Regions from separate parts of the Marinobacter alkalisoli genome, predicted to be linked through region 1. Evidence: predicted binding sites of a transcription regulator. Region 1 holds the regulator's gene; each other region holds the start of a gene.
What was found. Region 1 encodes FliA, which starts transcription of late flagellar genes. Its sites were predicted from a motif close to CTAAAGTTTNNNNNNNNNNNGCCGNTAA; they were not measured.
Positions count from the first base shown of each region.

Region 1 (4,326 bases):
GCGGCGCGCCATGTCCTGCGCCATGGTGCGGATTCCCTGGCCCTGGTCACCACGGATCGTTATCGCGTGGCTGCCCATGAGCAGCTGTTTGTGTTCGGTCGTATCCTGAATGTGCCGGTGCGGGTGGTGGATGAGAGCCATTCCCTTGATGATATCCTCGACGAGTTGTCGGATCGCCACCTGGTGCTGATTGATACCGCCGGCCTGACCAGCACTGACAAGGGCTATGAGCAACAACTGTCAGAACTGGCCAGGAGCCATCACCGGATTCGTACGCACCTGGTAGTGTCAGCGACCAGCCAACCGCGTATTATGAAATCAGTGTGGCATTGCTATAAGATGGCTAACCTTGCGGGCTGTGTGATGACAAAAGTCGACGAAGCCCTGACCCTGGGTGAATCTTTGGGGTTTGTCATGGAGTCCGGTCTTCCCGTGGCGTATTACACGGATGGCCAGAAGATTCCCGAAGATCTGCACCACGCCGAAGCGGTGCCCCTGGTTCGACTGGCCGTGGAGCGGCTTAAAACACTCCAGCAACAGCAGGCGGTGGCAGAGGGGGCCTGAAACACTCCCCGGCCATACCGGATGACGGACTATCCGGCGTGAACAGGCGCCGTTGAAATACAACTGAGCCTTCGGTCAAACGTGGCGAGAGATAAAACCAAGTATGAGCAAACCACATCCGGTACAGGTGATTGCAGTTTCCGGCGGGAAGGGCGGCGTTGGTAAGAGCAACGTGTCAGTTAACCTGGGTATTGCCCTGGCCCAGAAAGGCCGTCGTGTCGTGTTGCTGGATGCTGACCTGGGTCTGGCCAACATAGATGTTCTGCTGGGTATCACCGCCAATCGCAACCTCTCGGATGTGCTGGCGGGTGATTGCGACTTGCGGGATGTCCTGGTCGATGGCCCGGGTGGTATCAAGATTGTCCCGGCCTCCTCGGGAACCCAGCGCATGACCCAGCTCACCTCCATGGAGCACGCTGGTCTGATCAATGCGTTCAGCGAGCTCGGTGACCAGATTGACGTCCTCATCGTCGATACCGCAGCGGGGATTTCCGAATCCGTCATCAGTTTCCTGAGAGCTTCTCAGGAGCTGCTGCTGGTGGTGTGTGACGAACCGACATCCATTACTGACGCATACGCTCTGATCAAGCTGATGAACCGTGAGTACGGCACCAACCGTTTCCGTATTCTTGCCAACCAGGTCCGGAACGAGCAGGAAGGGAAGCATCTTTTTGAAAAACTGACCCGGGTCACCGAGCGGTTTCTTGATGTGGCACTACAATACGTGGGTATGGTGCCTTACGACGAAGCCGTCCGGAAAGCGGTGCAGAGGCAGAAAGCGGTGCTGGATGCCTACCCCAGGGCCAAAGCGTCACTGGCGATCAGGGCTCTGGCTGAGAAGGTCGACAACTGGCCGCTGCCGTCATCTCCCCGCGGACACCTGGAATTCTTTGTGGAGCGGCTCGTCGAAGTCTGACATTGATCCTGTCACCAAAAAGCTGGATACATGACATTGACGAAAAACCTGGGAATCTACCAAAAAGCAGGCGTCGGGGGTGCTTCCCGGCTAGTGGAAGAGCATGCTCCGCTGGTGAAAAAGATCGCGTTGCACCTGATGGCCCGCTTGCCGGCCTCGGTGCAGCTGGAAGACCTGATGCAGGCCGGCATGATCGGGCTTCTTGAGGCTGCGCAGAGGTACAGCTCCACCAAGGGCGCAACCTTTGAAACCTACGCTGGTATCCGTATCCGGGGCGCCATGGTGGATGAAATCCGCAAGGGCGACTGGGTACCCCGTTCCGTTCATCGTAATGCCCGCCGTATCTCCCAGGCCATCAAGGCTGTTGAGGATCGTCTTGGTCGTGAGGCCCAGGACCAGGAAGTCGCTGAAGAGCTGGAGATGTCTCTTTCTGAATACCACTCCAGTCTGAGCGATGCCAACAGCGGCAAACTTTTTAGCCTGGATGAGCTCAATGAATCCGGCGACCTGCCGATAGAGGAAGCAGAGGCCAGTGATAATCCGCTGGACGATATTACGTCCGATGCTTTCAAGCGAAGTCTGGCGGAAGCGATTGGCGAGCTCCCCGAGAGAGAAAAACTGGTGCTCAGCCTGTACTACCAGGAGGAGCTGAACCTCAAGGAAATCGGTGCTGTCCTGGGGGTGAGTGAAAGCCGGGTCAGTCAGATCCACAGTCAGGCCGCGCTGAGGCTTCGGGGCAGGCTGACGGGCTGGCGACATGAGCCCAACGTGTATTGAGGTTGGCTGTCTGTAGCTTTTGGTAACCGGCGCTTTACAACGGGTTCAAACACCACACAATAAGCGGTTAAACCACCGGCCTGCCAGAGTCTGGCAGAAAGATAAAACGCATTCCGGGTGTGACAAAACTGGAGGTCCCATTGGACAAGAACATGAAAATCCTCATTGTGGACGACTTTTCCACAATGCGACGGATCATCAAGAACCTGCTGCGTGATCTGGGATTCACCAATACCGACGAAGCGGATGACGGCAACACCGCGTTGCCCATGTTGCAAAGCGGTAAATACGATTTCCTGGTGACTGACTGGAACATGCCGGGTATGTCCGGTTTTGATCTGCTAAAGGCTGTACGTGCCGATGAAAACCTGAAAACCCTTCCGGTTCTCATGGTCACCGCCGAAGCAAAGCGGGATCAGATTGTCGCCGCCGCGCAGGCAGGGGTGAATGGCTATGTCGTGAAGCCGTTTACCGCCGCAGTACTCAAGGAGAAGATTGAGAAAATCTTCGAACGAATCCAGTAACCAAAGGTCGGATGGGCTCTCATGAGCGATAGCAAAAAGAACCCGCAGGGCCTTGATCCGGAGGTGACGGAAAAGCTCCGCGCACAGGCCAACGAGCTGGTTGAACAGGTCAATGCCGGTGACTATGCAGGGGCTATGAACGTAATCAATGATCTCAGCGAAGTCCGGGATCAAAGCCTGTATCGGGAAGTCGGGCGGCTTACCCGCAGCCTCCACGAAGCGATTCGCAATTTCCAGATCGATCCCCGCAATGCCGAGCAGCAGGAAGCGCTGTCAAAAATGACCGATGCGTCCGATCGCCTGGAATACGTTGTGCAAATGACCGGTCAGGCTGCCAATCGCACCATGGACCTGGTCGAGGAAACCATGCCTCAGGCCCACGCTATCCGTGATGAGGCGGCGGTATTGAGAGACGAATGGCAGCGTCTGCGTCGGCGGGAAATGGAGCCGGCGGAATTCCGGGACCTCTACGGTCGGATTGACCAGTTCTTCGTAACGCTGACCCGGGATGCCGACACCATGTACAACAACCTCTCGGAAATCCTGCTGGCCCAGGATTTCCAGGACCTGACAGGGCAGGTGATCCAGAAGGTCACCGACCTGGTGAAGGAAGTGGAGGAACACCTGCTAGGCCTGGTGATGATGGCGAGTCATGTGGATCAGCTGACCGGCACCATACATGAGATTGAATCAAGCGAAGTGTCGGCAGAGCAGGGCGTTGGCCCGCAGATGAACGCCGATAAGCGTGAAGATGTGGTATCGGGTCAGGACGATGTTGACGATCTTTTGTCCAGTCTCGGTTTCTGAATTAAGAGGGTAACCCATGGCGTTTGATGCCGATGAAGAGATCCTGCAGGACTTTCTGGTTGAAGCAGGCGAGATACTTGAAAAGCTGTCTGAGCAGCTGGTGGATCTTGAACAGAATCCGGATGACAGTGATCTCCTCAACGCCATATTCCGTGGCTTCCATACCGTAAAGGGTGGCGCGGGTTTCCTTCAGCTGGAAGCCCTGGTGAACTGCTGTCACTCTGCAGAGAACGTCTTCGATATTCTCCGGAATCACAAGCGCAAAGTGGATTCGGAGTTGATGGATGTGGTGCTTGAGGTCCTGGACAACGTCAATGCGATGTTTGAGCAGGTGCGTAACCATGAGGAGCTGACGCCAGCTCCGGAAGCCCTGATTGCCGCCCTGGACGCCCTGGCTGAGCCGGAAGGTGCGTCCTCCGGGGGGACCGGTAAAGCCCCTGTGGAAACGACAAGTGACGCCGCCAGCGGTGATGATCATGGTGATATCACCGATGACGAATTCGAACAGCTGCTGGACGCGCTGGATGGTGAAAAAGCCGAAGCCGGTCCGGAAACTGCCTCTGACCCAGCAGGGGACGACAGCGCCGCCGGTGACGATGACATTACCGATGACGAGTTCGAAGCGCTGCTGGACGAGCTCCATGGCAAGGGGCAATTCGCCGGTGCGCCGGCCGGTGATGCTGATATCGAGCCACCGACCGAGTCCGGTGATCAGGCCAGCAAGGGCAATGACGATCT
Region 1 covers NZ_JBJJLB010000019.1:58,060-62,385, forward strand. Annotated here, with positions in the region: gene flhF (flagellar biosynthesis GTPase FlhF) at 1-564, shown strand, start outside; gene ACJO3M_RS08965 (MinD/ParA family protein) at 668-1,480, shown strand; gene ACJO3M_RS08970 (RNA polymerase sigma factor FliA) at 1,511-2,257, shown strand; gene cheY (chemotaxis response regulator CheY) at 2,398-2,781, shown strand; gene ACJO3M_RS08980 (protein phosphatase CheZ) at 2,803-3,588, shown strand; gene ACJO3M_RS08985 (chemotaxis protein CheW) at 3,605-4,326, shown strand, end outside.

Region 2 (4,326 bases), on a different contig from region 1:
CTCAATCCGCATTCTTATACCAACACAAGGAAAATCAGGATGTTTAAGACAAGGGCGTTGTCTTGCGTGTTAGCCGGCGGTTTTATGGCCGGTATCGCTGGAGCGGCTTCTGCAGAGGACTTGGTTTACGTCGGTCTGTCCGGCGGCGTGGCAGAAGTGAAGGATTTTTGCGACGACATTGATTCCGGTTGCGACGATGAGGCAACCACCGTTCGCGTCTATGCCGGCGGATTCATTGATAAGTACCTGGCTTTTGAAGGCGGCTATCGGTTTGTCGACGATGTCACGATGGAGGCATCGGTGCCGGGTATGAGCGCGAGGCTGGATATGGGCTATCACATGTTCGACGGCTCGTTGCTGGTGTTCACGCCCAATTTTGGTCCGGTCCGCCTGTTTGCCAAAGTCGGCGGCCAGTTCTGGCGCCAGGACATCAGCGCCTCAGTGACTGGTCTGGGCAGTGCCAGTGACGATGAACAGGGTTTCTCTCTGCGTACCGGTGTTGGCGCTACCGTGGATATCACCGAGTTCTTCGGCTTGCGGGTGGAGTATGATTACCTCCAGAGCATTGGCGAAGACGTTGCCGATATTGAGAATTTCAAGTCGGATATCCATGTGATTTCCGCCGGGCCTGAATTCAGGTTCTGATATCCTGAACCAGCCATGAAACAATCCATAACCGGCTATCACAAAGACGAGGAAAACCATTGGGTTGCGCAACTGGCTTGTGGTCATAACCAGCATGTGCGCCATGAGCCGCCCTGGGTAAACCGGCCATGGGTTGTGTCCGAAGAAGGGCGGGCCTCGATGGTCGGATTTGAATTGGATTGTAAAAAGTGCGATGAGGGTGCTCCGGCGGATGAGCGCCCATCGCAGTCATCTCTGCTCCCCTGAGTCACTGCAGTATCCCCTCCCATGGCATATGAGGAGCAGATTCTTCATAGGTGCCGTCCGATGGTAGATACTTTAGTCTACACTCGGTTCAAGTCCGTAACAGGATGGCCGATACACCTCTTATCGTAATCAACTGTCGTTAAACGAGTTCGTATGCACGGACTCCCCCGACAATGAATTCCGGTAACACCGCCTTAACAAACTGGAACAGATGTGTTTGCAGGCCTGTGCATAATTGCACCACAAGCACCGATTATAATGGGGTATGCGCCTATGACACTGATGACTCGATTGAAAATCCGTTCCCGACTGCTGCTGGCTGTAATGGTCCCGGTTCTGCTTACGGCCGCTACCATTGCCTGGATTACTGCAAGTCAGATCAGTGCAAACGGTGAGGCGGAGCTCGAGCGTCTGGAAGAGAGCCTGCTGGATGCCCGCAAAACCGGGCTGAGGAATCTGGTGGACGCAGCCCGTGCAGTGGTCATGGAAGCGAAGAACGACCCGAACCTGTCAGAGTCGGAAGCCAAGGAGGCAGCGGCAGCCCGTTTGCGTTCGATTCGATTCGATAAGACCAATTATGTATTTGCCTACACCCGGGACGTCAACAACCTGGCGTATGCCCCCGATCCTTCGAAGGAAGGCCCCACGGATAACCCGACTGTCAGGAAACTGATCAGAGACCTGTTTGATGCTGCTGAAAGCGGTGGCTTTTACGGATACGACTGGATGAATCCCGCCTCTGGCAATGAGGAATCCAAGGTGTCCTATTCGACCATTATCCCTGAATGGGATTGGCTGGTTGGCGCCGGTGTATACGTGACGGATATTGACGCCGTGGTAAACGCCGCCCGCGAGGATGTCGAAGAGAACATTCAGGCCACCCTTGGCTTTATTCTGCTGGTGACTGTCATCGTGGTTCTGGTGGCCCTGTTCATTGGGTTGTTCGTTGGCCGTACCGTGACCAAGCCGCTGAAAGTCGTCAGTGACATGATGCAGGAAATCGCTGACGGCGAGGGTGATCTGCGTCAACGCCTGCCGGACGAGGGCACGGATGAACTGGCGGAGCTGGGGCGGCGCTTTAATAACTTCGTCATCAAGATCCAGGGCACCATCCGTGAAGTGGGGTCCACCACGGATCAGGTGGCGTCGGCTGCTGAAGAACTGAGCCGGGTGGCGAATGAAACCCGCGCATCGGTGCAGGAGCAGGGATCCGAGACCGACCAGATTGCTTCTGCCATCAATGAGATGGCGGCGACAATCCAGCAGATTTCAGGCAATGCCAATGAAGTGGAAAGTGCCGCTTCGGATGCCGATCGCATGGCGCGGGATGGTGGTGAAACCATCACCAATGCTCAGGCCGCAGTTAACAAGTTGTCTGGTGAAATTGAGGAAACCGCCCGCAGCATCAACTCCCTGGCTGAAAAGTCGGACGATATTCAACAGGTGCTGGATGTGATTCATGCCGTCACCGAACAGACCAACTTGCTGGCGCTGAACGCCGCTATTGAGGCTGCCCGCGCCGGTGAGCACGGTCGCGGTTTCTCGGTGGTGGCCGATGAGGTTCGTCAGCTGGCCAAGCGCAGTGCGGAGTCGGCCGACCAGATTCGCGAGATGATCGGTGGCTTCGTCAGCGAGTCGCGGGCGGCCGTTGACCGTATGAATGCATCCCGTGATCACTCCACGGAAACGGTTGAGCGTATCAATCACGCCACCAGTGCCCTGGGTACCATCGAAAAATCCGTGGGTCAGATCCATGACCAGGTGACGCAGATTGCAACGGCAGCCGAACAGCAAAGCCAGGTGGCCGAGGAGATCAATCAGAACGTGGTACGCATCGTGGACGCCGCTCAGCGTAGCGATACCGGCGTGACCCAGACCAATGAGGCCAGCCATGAACTGGCGCGCCTGGGCGAGAACCTGCGGGAGTTGGTGGGGCAATTCAAGGTATAAACTGCGCGGGTAAAGGGAACCCTTTCTCTCCGTTGTTCGTTAGTTGGTGACAGGGCGTCAGCTTTGTGACCAACAATAACAACGACGGATGAGACAATGGTACATAAAATAAAACTGGGCGGGATTGCTCTGTCAGCAATCCTGCTTTCCGGCTGCCTGAGCAGCAGCGGCGGTGATGACGATTCGAATGCCCCGGCACCTGTCGTCGGGGGTGATCAGCAAGTCTTCAAGGCCACCCTCAAGCGCACGGCCTTCGGTATTCCCCATATCGAAGCCGATGACTTCGCCAGTATGGGTTATGCCTACGGTTACGTTCAGGCTGAGGACAATCTCTGCCTCCTGGCGGAGGATACCCTGACCGTTCGCGGGTTGCGTGCCCGCTTCCTCGGGGCCGATGGAACCTATCAAATCCCGTCCAATGGGGCGACGACCACCAACCTCAACGCCGACTTTTTCTGGCGAGCCACGGCAACGGATGAAGCCATACAGCCCCTGAAAACCGGTAGCGATCCGGAGGTTGGCGAGGCTTCCCGTGGGTACGTTGCCGGGTTCAATCGCTACCTGCGGGAGCTCCGCAATGGAGAGCACCCCGGACGGCACGAAGCTTGCCGCAGCGAACCCTGGCTGATGGCGATGGAAGAGGATGATATGTACCGCCGTTATCTCCGCCTGGCGGTATTGGCGTCATCCTCTGTGTTTGTGGATGGGGTCGCGACAGCCCAGCCGCCGGAAACGGACGTGCCAGAGCTGTCCGCCGACGCGATTCTCGATGCGCTGGCCGATGCTGGCATTGAGGATGGCGGAGACCTGCCATTCCCCTTCGCGGACGAACTCCCCATCGGCAGCAATATGTACGGGCTGTCAGCCGAGGCCAGTCGCACAGGGGAGTCCATATTATTCGGCAACCCCCATTTTCCATGGGAGAAGACCGAGCGGCTTTACCTGGCCCACCTTAAAGTCGGGGATCAGGCCGAGATCATGGGCGCGGCACTCTATGGCCTTCCGGCGGTGCTGATCGGTTTCAATGAACATTTTGCCTGGAGCCATACGGTATCCACAGCGTATCGCTTCAGCTTCTACGAACTGACCCTGAACCCCGCAGACCCGACCCAGTACCTGTATGAAGGTGAGTTTGTGGATATGGATGCCACCGAGATCACGGTACAGGCAATGGATGAGAGCGGTGAGGTGAGTGACGTCACCCGCACGCTTTACAGTTCCCGTTATGGACCCATGCTGACTTTCGAGGCGGCAGGTGTGCCAATACTGAACTGGTCAAACGGCAAGGCATACACCCTGCGGGACGCCAATGCCGAGAATGACCGCTTGCTGAACCAGTTTTTCCGCTGGAACCAGGCCGACAGTTTCGAGGAATTCGTGGAACTGCATGGCAGCGTGCTTGGCGTGCCCTGGGTCAATACCGTCGCGACAGGGCCAGGAAAACCCGCCTATTACGGTGATCTGACGGTGGTGCCCAATGTTCCG
Region 2 covers NZ_JBJJLB010000023.1:82,347-86,672, reverse strand. Annotated here, with positions in the region: gene ACJO3M_RS11420 (outer membrane beta-barrel protein) at 40-645, shown strand; gene ACJO3M_RS11415 (DUF3565 domain-containing protein) at 661-891, shown strand; gene ACJO3M_RS11410 (methyl-accepting chemotaxis protein) at 1,165-2,841, shown strand; gene ACJO3M_RS11405 (penicillin acylase family protein) at 2,938-4,326, shown strand, end outside.
Region 2: ACJO3M_RS11410 (methyl-accepting chemotaxis protein) is a predicted target of FliA. The motif match lies at 979-1,006, and genes of this name have one in related genera.

Region 3 (4,326 bases), on a different contig from region 1:
GGAGCGCCCAATCCCCCGATACGCTGATCGTCACCACCAAGGCGGGTGATACGCTGGGTGCACTCGAAACCACGCTCCCAAACCTGAAACCGACTGTGCCCGTGGTATTGTTCCAGAACGGTATGGGCAGCCAGCAGGCAGTGGCTGAACGATGGCCGAATCGCCCCATCATGGCCGCCAGCACAACGGAAGGCGCCAATCGCCCGGATAGCCAGACCACGGTTCATGCCGGCCAGGGAGAAACCTGGATTGGCGCCCTGACACACAGCGCGCCATCACTCGTTACCAGCGTCGTCAATCAACTGAAAACCTCAGGACTGATCATCCATGAAGAGCCAAATATCCTCGAACGGCTCTGGGGCAAGCTGATCATCAATGCCGGGATCAACCCTTATACCGCCATTCTCGATTGCGCCAACGGAGACATCCTCGACGCCCCGCTGTTCCGGGACACCATCCGGCAACTGTGCCTTGAACTGGCTGACGTGATGCATCATGAGGGCCTGTCGTCCCGTTCCCCGGAGGACATGGAGTCGCAGATAGAAGCCGTTGCCAGGAAAACCGCGAAGAACACCTCATCCATGTGCAGTGATGTGCGCCGGGGCAAACCGACGGAAATCGACTACATCAACGGCTACATTGTCAGCCGGGCAGGTGCCCACAACCTTGCGGTGCCAGTGAACCAAATGCTGACGGAGCAGGTAAAACTCCGAACAGATACACAGCAAGAACCTCAACCGGATACTCCAGGAGCAACCTGATGGGCAACCGCCTTTCCAAGATCTATACCAGAACCGGCGACGATGGCTCTACCGGCCTGGCCGACGGCAACCGCATTGCCAAGAACGCACAACGGGTTGAGGCCATGGGAACCGTCGATGAGCTGAACTGCCACCTTGGCCAGCTGATTGAGTGCCTGGATGCCGGTGACAACCTGATTGAGACCTTCCGGCGGATACAACACCACCTGTTTGATCTGGGCGGCGAATTCGCCATTCCAGGCAGCCAGATGATCGGAAAAGAACACATTGAATGGCTGGAAACGACCCTGGACCAGCACAACGACGACCTGCCGCCACTGAAGAATTTTATACTGCCCGGCGGCACACCGGAGGCAGCCCAGTGCCATCTGGCCCGCGCCGTATGCCGCAGGGCTGAGCGGGTCGTGGTAGCCCTCAGCCATGAGGACTCCATCAATGCCGCGGCACGACAGTACCTCAACCGACTGTCAGACCTGCTGTTCGTGATTGCCAGGGTGCTGGCCCGCCGGAACGGCGGAGAAGAGATTCTGTGGGAGCAGAACAAGTCCGGCCTTTGAGGCCGGACCCTGCCGATCAGACCTTGAACGCCTCGACCAGCCGTTGAAGTGACGCCGTCAGCTCCGACATCTGGCGGGATGACCCCAGGGTCTGCTCGGCGTTGTCCGCGGTTTCCCGGCCCAACACACCGATCTGTTCAACGTTGGCATTCACGGTCCGGGCAACCGCCGACTGCTCCTCCGCCGCCTGGGCAATCTGGTGGCTCATATCCACGATGGTAGAAATACCGCCGGCGATACGATCCAGCGCTTCGGTGACCTCCGAGGATTTGCGAACCGTGGTTTCCGTCACCTCATGGCTGTTGGTCATCGCGGCAACCGCATCCTTTACGCCACTCTGCAGGCGGGAAATCATGCTCTCGATTTCTTCGGTGGATTTGTGGGTTCGCTGGGACAGTGAGCGGACTTCATCCGCCACTACCGCAAAGCCACGGCCCTGCTCTCCGGCACGGGCGGCTTCGATCGCTGCGTTAAGCGCCAACAGGTTGGTCTGCTCGGCAATGGCCTTGATCTCAACCAACACCTGGCTGATGTTGTCACTGTCCGCACTGACCCGATTGATAACATCCACTGCTCCGGAAATCTCCGTCGCCAGTCTATTGATGGTTTGCACGGTATCCGCCACCACCTGACGACCAGATTCGGTGTCACGCTCTGCCGTTCCGGCGCTGTCAGACACACGGTGAGCGCTCTCCGTAACCTCATGGACCGCTTCCACCATCTGATTCATCGCTTCGTTGATCTGCCCGGACTCATCCATCTGGCGAGCCACGGCCTCACTGTTGGCGGACGCCGTGTCTTTCACCCGGGTGGCCTGCTGATCAACATCGGAGGTCGTACGGCTGACCGACCGAACCAGTTCGGCGATACGGTCGGTCATGTTGTTGAACTCGGTAGTCAGCTCACCGAGTTCGTCACGGTTATCAAGCTGGATGTGAGCGGTCATATCGCCGGCGGCGACCATACGGGCGGCTTCGCTGAAGCGGTTGATGGCCGTACGTACCGACATGAAGAAACCAATGTACAGGTAAACCACCACCAGCAGGACAATAACCAGTGCTACGATGATCAGTTGCCTCTGACGGATCTCGCCTTCCAGCCTGGCGCTCAGGTTGTCGCCCACCACGTCGAAAATAACGCCAGTGAGGGCATCGTAATGCGCTAACTCTGCAGCCACCAGGGCATCAAATTCCCGCCAGGGCATTTCCAGCCGCATCGGGGTGATGATATTGATGTCCAGCTCGTCTCGAACCACGGCCAGACCATTGCCGATACTTTCAACCGTGTTGCCCGCCTCTTCCGCCAGTCTCGGTGAAGCGTTCTGAGCCACTGACAAGGCTGGCGCCAGCAAAGAAGCCCGGTTGGTCAGCGCATCGTAAATCTCGTTCAGACCATCGCTCAGGTTGTAACCCACCTGCCCATCGACCAGTGCGAAAGTGCCAAATGCCCTGGCACGACCAATCACATGCCGGGCTTCCGGCAGGGATTCCCTCACCAGACCGAGCAATAACTGGTTATCCCGGGAGGCGTCCTGGCCGAGACCGGAGATTTCAATGGTAGCGGACAACATAGCCCGTACTTTCTGAACGAACTCCTGGTAATACTTGAACTGTGGATCCAGGTTGCCCTGATAGCTGTCTGAATTTCTGAGTGCCTGCCACTCTTCCTGCAGTTGGACTATCTGCTGGTTCCAGTTACCGGCCGTGTCAAACGCCAGCTCGCGGGAGGCCAGGTCTTCCAGAATACGGCTGATGGTTTCGGCGGCTTCGTCGGACCTTGACAGGAGTTCGGCTTCATCCCGGACTTTGCCCGGCGCCCGATAATCCCGGTAATCAAAGGCGGCATCCAGCAGATGATTCACCTGTTCCAGCTGGTCGAGGCCTTCCACGCCCCGGGTCATGGTTTCCACCGAGCGGTTCAGTTCGCTGATAACCAGCCAGGACAGGCCGACGATGGGGAGCAGGAACAACACACTGATCAGACTGAACTTGTAGAACATCGGCAGCCGGTTCATCAGCGCAACTGCAGGTTTGATTAATTGGTTCACATTTGGCCCCGCACGGTGCTTCTTTGGAAAAATGTTTTATTCTTTTTTATGTTGTCGACTAAAGTCTTAAAAACTTTAGTGCTTTTGTTGTCAGCCTGTCACGTTCCTCAAAATCGAAGCGTCAAACCACTCCGGCGATAACCAACAGAGCAATGCCACAAACCCATACCAGCATGCTTCGGTTCAGCAAATCACGAATGGCCCCCAGGCTCCTGCCCCCGAATGCCGTCCACTCATCCGGATGCACCCTGGAGAATCGTGCGGGGTCCAGTGCATATCCGGTCAACGCGCCGTTGGCCGCCTGAATCAGCACACGGTCGGTTGCCGGCCCGAGTGTAAACAGCACGCCTCTAACCGCCTTCAACCAGCCGGCGAGATCTCCCGCCAGGCCAAAGGTACAAGCCAGCAATCTGGCCGGAATCCAACTGACCCATCCAGCGATGCGGGCGAATCTGGGGCGCGCAGCCGCCTGGGGCCATTGTTCCTGCAATGCCACCAGCCCTCTCGCCAGGAAAGCCAGACCAATACCACCCACCACATACCAGAAGGCCACAAGAAAGAACCGCTCAAACAGCGTGACGATCAGTTGTTTCGACAGGGCCATGTGCATTTCATCCGGTGATATCGCCTGGCCCCGCTCATCCGCTGGCAGGCAATCCTTGATGTGATGCCAGGCGGCCTGCATGTCCCCTCTGCTCCAGGCCTCGCTGTAGGCCCTGAGTAACGGCTTCCATCCCGGCGCCCCCATCAGCAGTACCAGCAACAGGAACTCCAGTGGATAAGCCGCCATCCGCCAGCCCTCGGCCGCCGCCAACCAGACAAACCCTGACAGCAACAATGCGGGCACCACAACCCGCACCAGTCCCCAACGAATCCCCCCTTCATGACCAGCCTCGGCCGACCAACCCGCTTGAAACCAGGCACGCCAAAGTCGATCACCAGACAGTGCACCGGACAGATC
Region 3 covers NZ_JBJJLB010000017.1:3,245-7,570, forward strand. Annotated here, with positions in the region: gene ACJO3M_RS08340 (ketopantoate reductase family protein) at 1-761, shown strand, start outside; gene ACJO3M_RS08345 (cob(I)yrinic acid a,c-diamide adenosyltransferase) at 761-1,318, shown strand; gene ACJO3M_RS08350 (methyl-accepting chemotaxis protein) at 1,335-3,365, opposite strand; gene ACJO3M_RS08355 (histidine kinase) at 3,487-4,326, opposite strand, start outside.
Region 3: ACJO3M_RS08350 (methyl-accepting chemotaxis protein) is a predicted target of FliA. The motif match lies at 3,417-3,444, and genes of this name have one in related genera.

Region 4 (4,326 bases), on a different contig from region 1:
GGTGACGGCACCCGACCGGCAGACGAGGTTCGCAAAGAGGTTGCCGCCCACGGCGTGTCCGTTATCCATATCAAGCAATCCACGGATGGTGAGTGGGAAGTCGTCCATGGCAGCCCTTTCAACCGCCGGGTTACCGGTGGCACTCCGATGGATATCCGCGGACCACTGCGTGGTTATGAGAAACTCTTCACCAAATACAGTCCCACGGGAACCGAGACCCGGGGCACATTGAACAACTGCTCCATGGGGCCAACACCCTGGGGCACCTATCTGACGGCGGAAGAAAACTGGCACGGTTATTTTGCCAGCAGTGATGCAAGCCAACCGCGTGAGCAGGTTCGTCATGGTGTGGGATCGTCATCACGGTACGACTGGGAGCTGGCTGACAGCGCAGAGGACCAGTATCTGCGGTTTGATGTGTCGACCAAGGAGGCTTCTGCCGATCTCGACTACCGCAATGAAGCCAACACCTACGGGTTCATGATGGAGATTGATCCGTTCACGCCGGAAAGCAAACCACAAAAGCGGACAGCACTGGGACGTTTTGGCCATGAGGGCGTCATTTTCGCCCCCGCCAGGGAAGGGGAGCCGGTGGTGTGTTATTCCGGTGATGATTCCCGTTTCGAATACATCTACAAGTTTGTTTCCGCGCAACCCTACTACGCGGCAACTGCCGGTGGTTATCTCCTGGACGAAGGCACGCTCTACGTAGCGCGCTTTAACGATGACGGTTCCGGAGACTGGCTGCCCCTCTCACTGGACGATGAGGCGTTCGCAGCGAAAGTGGCTGCTGCGGTGGGCACCAACGTGGGCGATATTGCTTTTGATGGCTTTGAGAGCCAGCAGGACGTTTTGCTCAATACCCGCCTGGCGGCGGACATTGCGGGTGCAACCACGATGGACCGCCCGGAATGGGGTGCTGTGGATCCGGGAACCGGTGAGGTCTATTTCACGCTGACCAACAACAGCAACCGGGGCAAGGATGGGTATGATGACGTCAACGCCGCCAACCCGGTGGTTGAGAACAGTACCGGCCACATCATCCGCTGGATGGAGGCCGGAAGCGATCACGCCGCAACGGCCTTTGAGTGGGATATTTTCGTATTTGCCGGTGAGCAGGGCACGGAAACGGTCGTTGATGGTGAAGCGGTTGTGACCCTGGATAACACCAACATCTTCAACAGTCCGGACGGCCTGTGGTTCGACTACAACGGCCGGCTGTGGATTCAGACAGACGGAAGCTGGAGCGAGCCATACCTCAACAACATGATGCTGGCCGCCGATCCGCAGACCCGGGATATTCGCCGGTTCTTCGTAGGCCCTGTCAACTGTGAAGTGACCGGGGTTGTTACTACACCGGACGGCAAGACCATGTTTGTTAACATCCAGCACCCCCAGGGCAATTGGCCCAACGCGGATGAACCGCGTCCCCGGGACGCAACAGTCATCGTGACCCGGGACGATGGCGGGGTGGTTGGCGCCTGATCCGCGCAGTCGCAAAATCTGAAAGTCAGTCAGAACGGGCCGCCCCGACCGGGGCGGCCCGTTCTTTTAGTTGCCCTTCTTAAGTTCTGGAAACCTCCGCCGTCAAACAGCGACAGAATGAACTAAAGTATGAGATCACAACCCAGCCCAATTCAGTAAGCTCCGGAATGACCCTCAATAACAATTCTAAATCAGTAATGACATCATCGAGGTTGGCATGGGATTACTTTTGCGGCCAGTGGCTTGGAAAGGGGCGATATTTGCGGTTGTTGTTGCAATCATTGGTGTGCTGGCGGCACCCGTGACTGGCCTGGATGCCATCTCCCTGCTTGTCGGAATTCTCGTCGGGCTGGTGGTTGCTACCGGCTATCTGGTACTTCGTGTGCTGGAGCCTGTCGAGCGGGGGCTGAAGGAACTGAACTCCGGTCAATTGTCGGACGGTAACCCCATCGCGGACCAGTGTGGCCAATTGGTGTCTGATGCCAGGGTTGGCCGTGCGCTGGTGGAAACACTCTCTGGCAGCGCTGACAGGAATGCCATTTCCGCCGCCCAGGTTTCATACGCCGCAGACCAGCTCAAGCTTCGCCTGGACCGCCAGGTGGAAGAAACTGCCCAAATGGCGGATTACACCGGTCAGATCACTGAAACGGTGCGGGAGTCATCCCGCCAGGCCGCCGACGCCGCCACGATGGCACAGCAGGCGAGCCAGATCAGTGCCGAAGGCCGCCAGTCACTGACCGGCGCTATCGAAAGCGTCAGGGTGGTCCATCAGCAATCCGCTGAGAACCTACGGCTGATCCAGGAACTGAATGAAAAATCCAACCGTATTCAGGGTGTAACCACCACCATTCAGGGTATCGCCGAACAGACCAACCTGCTGGCGCTGAATGCCGCAATTGAGGCAGCCCGGGCGGGGGATCAGGGTCGTGGTTTTGCAGTCGTTGCCGACGAAGTACGGCAACTGGCCGGTCGGACAGCGCAGGCAACAGGCGAGGTCGCGGAGACGCTGGAGGAAATCCGCACAGACACCACATTGATTGTGTCTCGTATCGAGGACCTGGCTCGGAGTGTGGAAGCAGGGCTGACGTCCGTAGAGAGTGTGGGAGAACAACTGGATCAGATCCGCGACCAGTCGGATCACTTGCAGCAACAGGTTGCCCGCATCGCTGAGAGTGATCAGAACAACGAACAGAGCCTGGAGAAGGTGTTTACTGCTATCGGCACGGTGCGTGATCAGATTTCCGAAAGCGACAGCAGCGTGGAGTCGCTGGCGGAGCAGGCCGCTACCCTGATGGAGCTGGCGGAGAAGGCAAACGCTGCGTTTGCCCTCAACAGTGATGCCAGCTATCACCGCTTCTTTTACCAGCAGGCAAGGGAGGGGGCGGACCGCATCGGGCAGCTGTTCGAGCAGGCTATCCGTGACGGCAGAATCACGGAGGGGGCGCTGTTCGACAAAACCCGCAACCCGATTCCCAATACCCGGCCACAGAAATATTCCAGTGCCTTTGACCAGTTTACCGATCAGCACCTGCCGTCGGCACAGGAGCCCGTCAAGGATTCACACAACGCCGTGGTGTTTGCCATTGCCGCCGCACCGGATGGGTACGTGCCCACCCATAACCGGAATTTTGCCCATGCCCCGACCGGCGACCCCGATGTGGACCTGGTGAAAAGCCGTAGTAAGCGGTTGTTCAATGACCGTACCGGCGCGCGCTGTGGCAATCACACCGAAGACATGTTGCTGCAGACCTATCGGCGGGATACCGGAGAAATCATGCACGACCTGTCGGTGCCGGTATTTGTGAATGGTCGCCATTGGGGCGGTTTCCGGGTTGGGTACCGTCCGGACAATCACTGAGGTGCGATTCCTTCCGTGCCAGGCGCCTTATGGTAGACTCCAGTCATTGTATTGACCGGAGTAACCTGTGACCGAGCCAGAATTCATTCCCGCTGATTCTGATCCCGACGCCCGCCGATCCGACCCCGCCCGGAACCTGGCTGTCGTCGTATACATCCTCCAGGGCCTGTTCTTTTTCGCCGGTATAACGCCGCTGGTTGGAGTGATCATCAATTACGTCAAGATGGATGACGTAACAGGCACCTGGATAGAGCCGCATTTTCGATGGCAGATCCGCACCTTCTGGATCGGGCTGTTGTGGTTGGTAATCGGTACGCTGACCGCTCCCCTGATCATTGGCTGGTTTTTTTGGCTCGGCATCGCGATCTGGTTTATTTACCGGATCGTAAAAGGGGCGCTGGCATTGAATGATGGTAAGGCACCATAAGTTACTAAAGATAACAAATATGTGATCTATGCTCTTGAACAATTAAAATTTCTTTGTTTTTTTAGATTTTTTTCTGCCAAAAAACGGTCGCGATCAAACCTCATATATGGACGGGTTTTTGCCGGCCTGTTTCCCCGACGGTAACACCCGTCTTGTTTCATCTCCCATAGCAAATTAAAAAATCTTTTATTTTCAATTGTGTATGTAGAATCATACTTCTCTCATTCCTGATCATTCTTTTGAGTTCCCTCTAGTTCTTTCGTTGTCACCCAAAAGTGTCATGGCATCTGTTTCTTTTTGTAAGCGGCAGCCAGGCCAATTCTCTCCAATATTTGTCCTATACTCTGGGCAGTTAGCGTGTGGGTTTACTCACATGGTGGCTACCGTAATGACAATAAGGGAGAGCGTTTGGAATGAGGAAGCCGATACAAATACCTTCGTTGTTGGCCGCAAGCTTGCTTGTGACGCTGGTGCCCGAAATCGCAAAGGCTACAGATAGTGTCCAGCATACCCGTGAGTTTTCGGTCATGGGTGTCTATATTGAGCCGGACAGCGA
Region 4 covers NZ_JBJJLB010000006.1:75,353-79,678, reverse strand. Annotated here, with positions in the region: gene ACJO3M_RS02115 (PhoX family protein) at 1-1,485, shown strand, start outside; gene ACJO3M_RS02110 (methyl-accepting chemotaxis protein) at 1,703-3,343, shown strand; gene ACJO3M_RS02105 (DUF4870 family protein) at 3,411-3,770, shown strand; gene ACJO3M_RS02100 (OmpA family protein) at 4,298-4,326, shown strand, end outside.
Region 4: ACJO3M_RS02110 (methyl-accepting chemotaxis protein) is a predicted target of FliA. The motif match lies at 1,564-1,591, and genes of this name have one in related genera.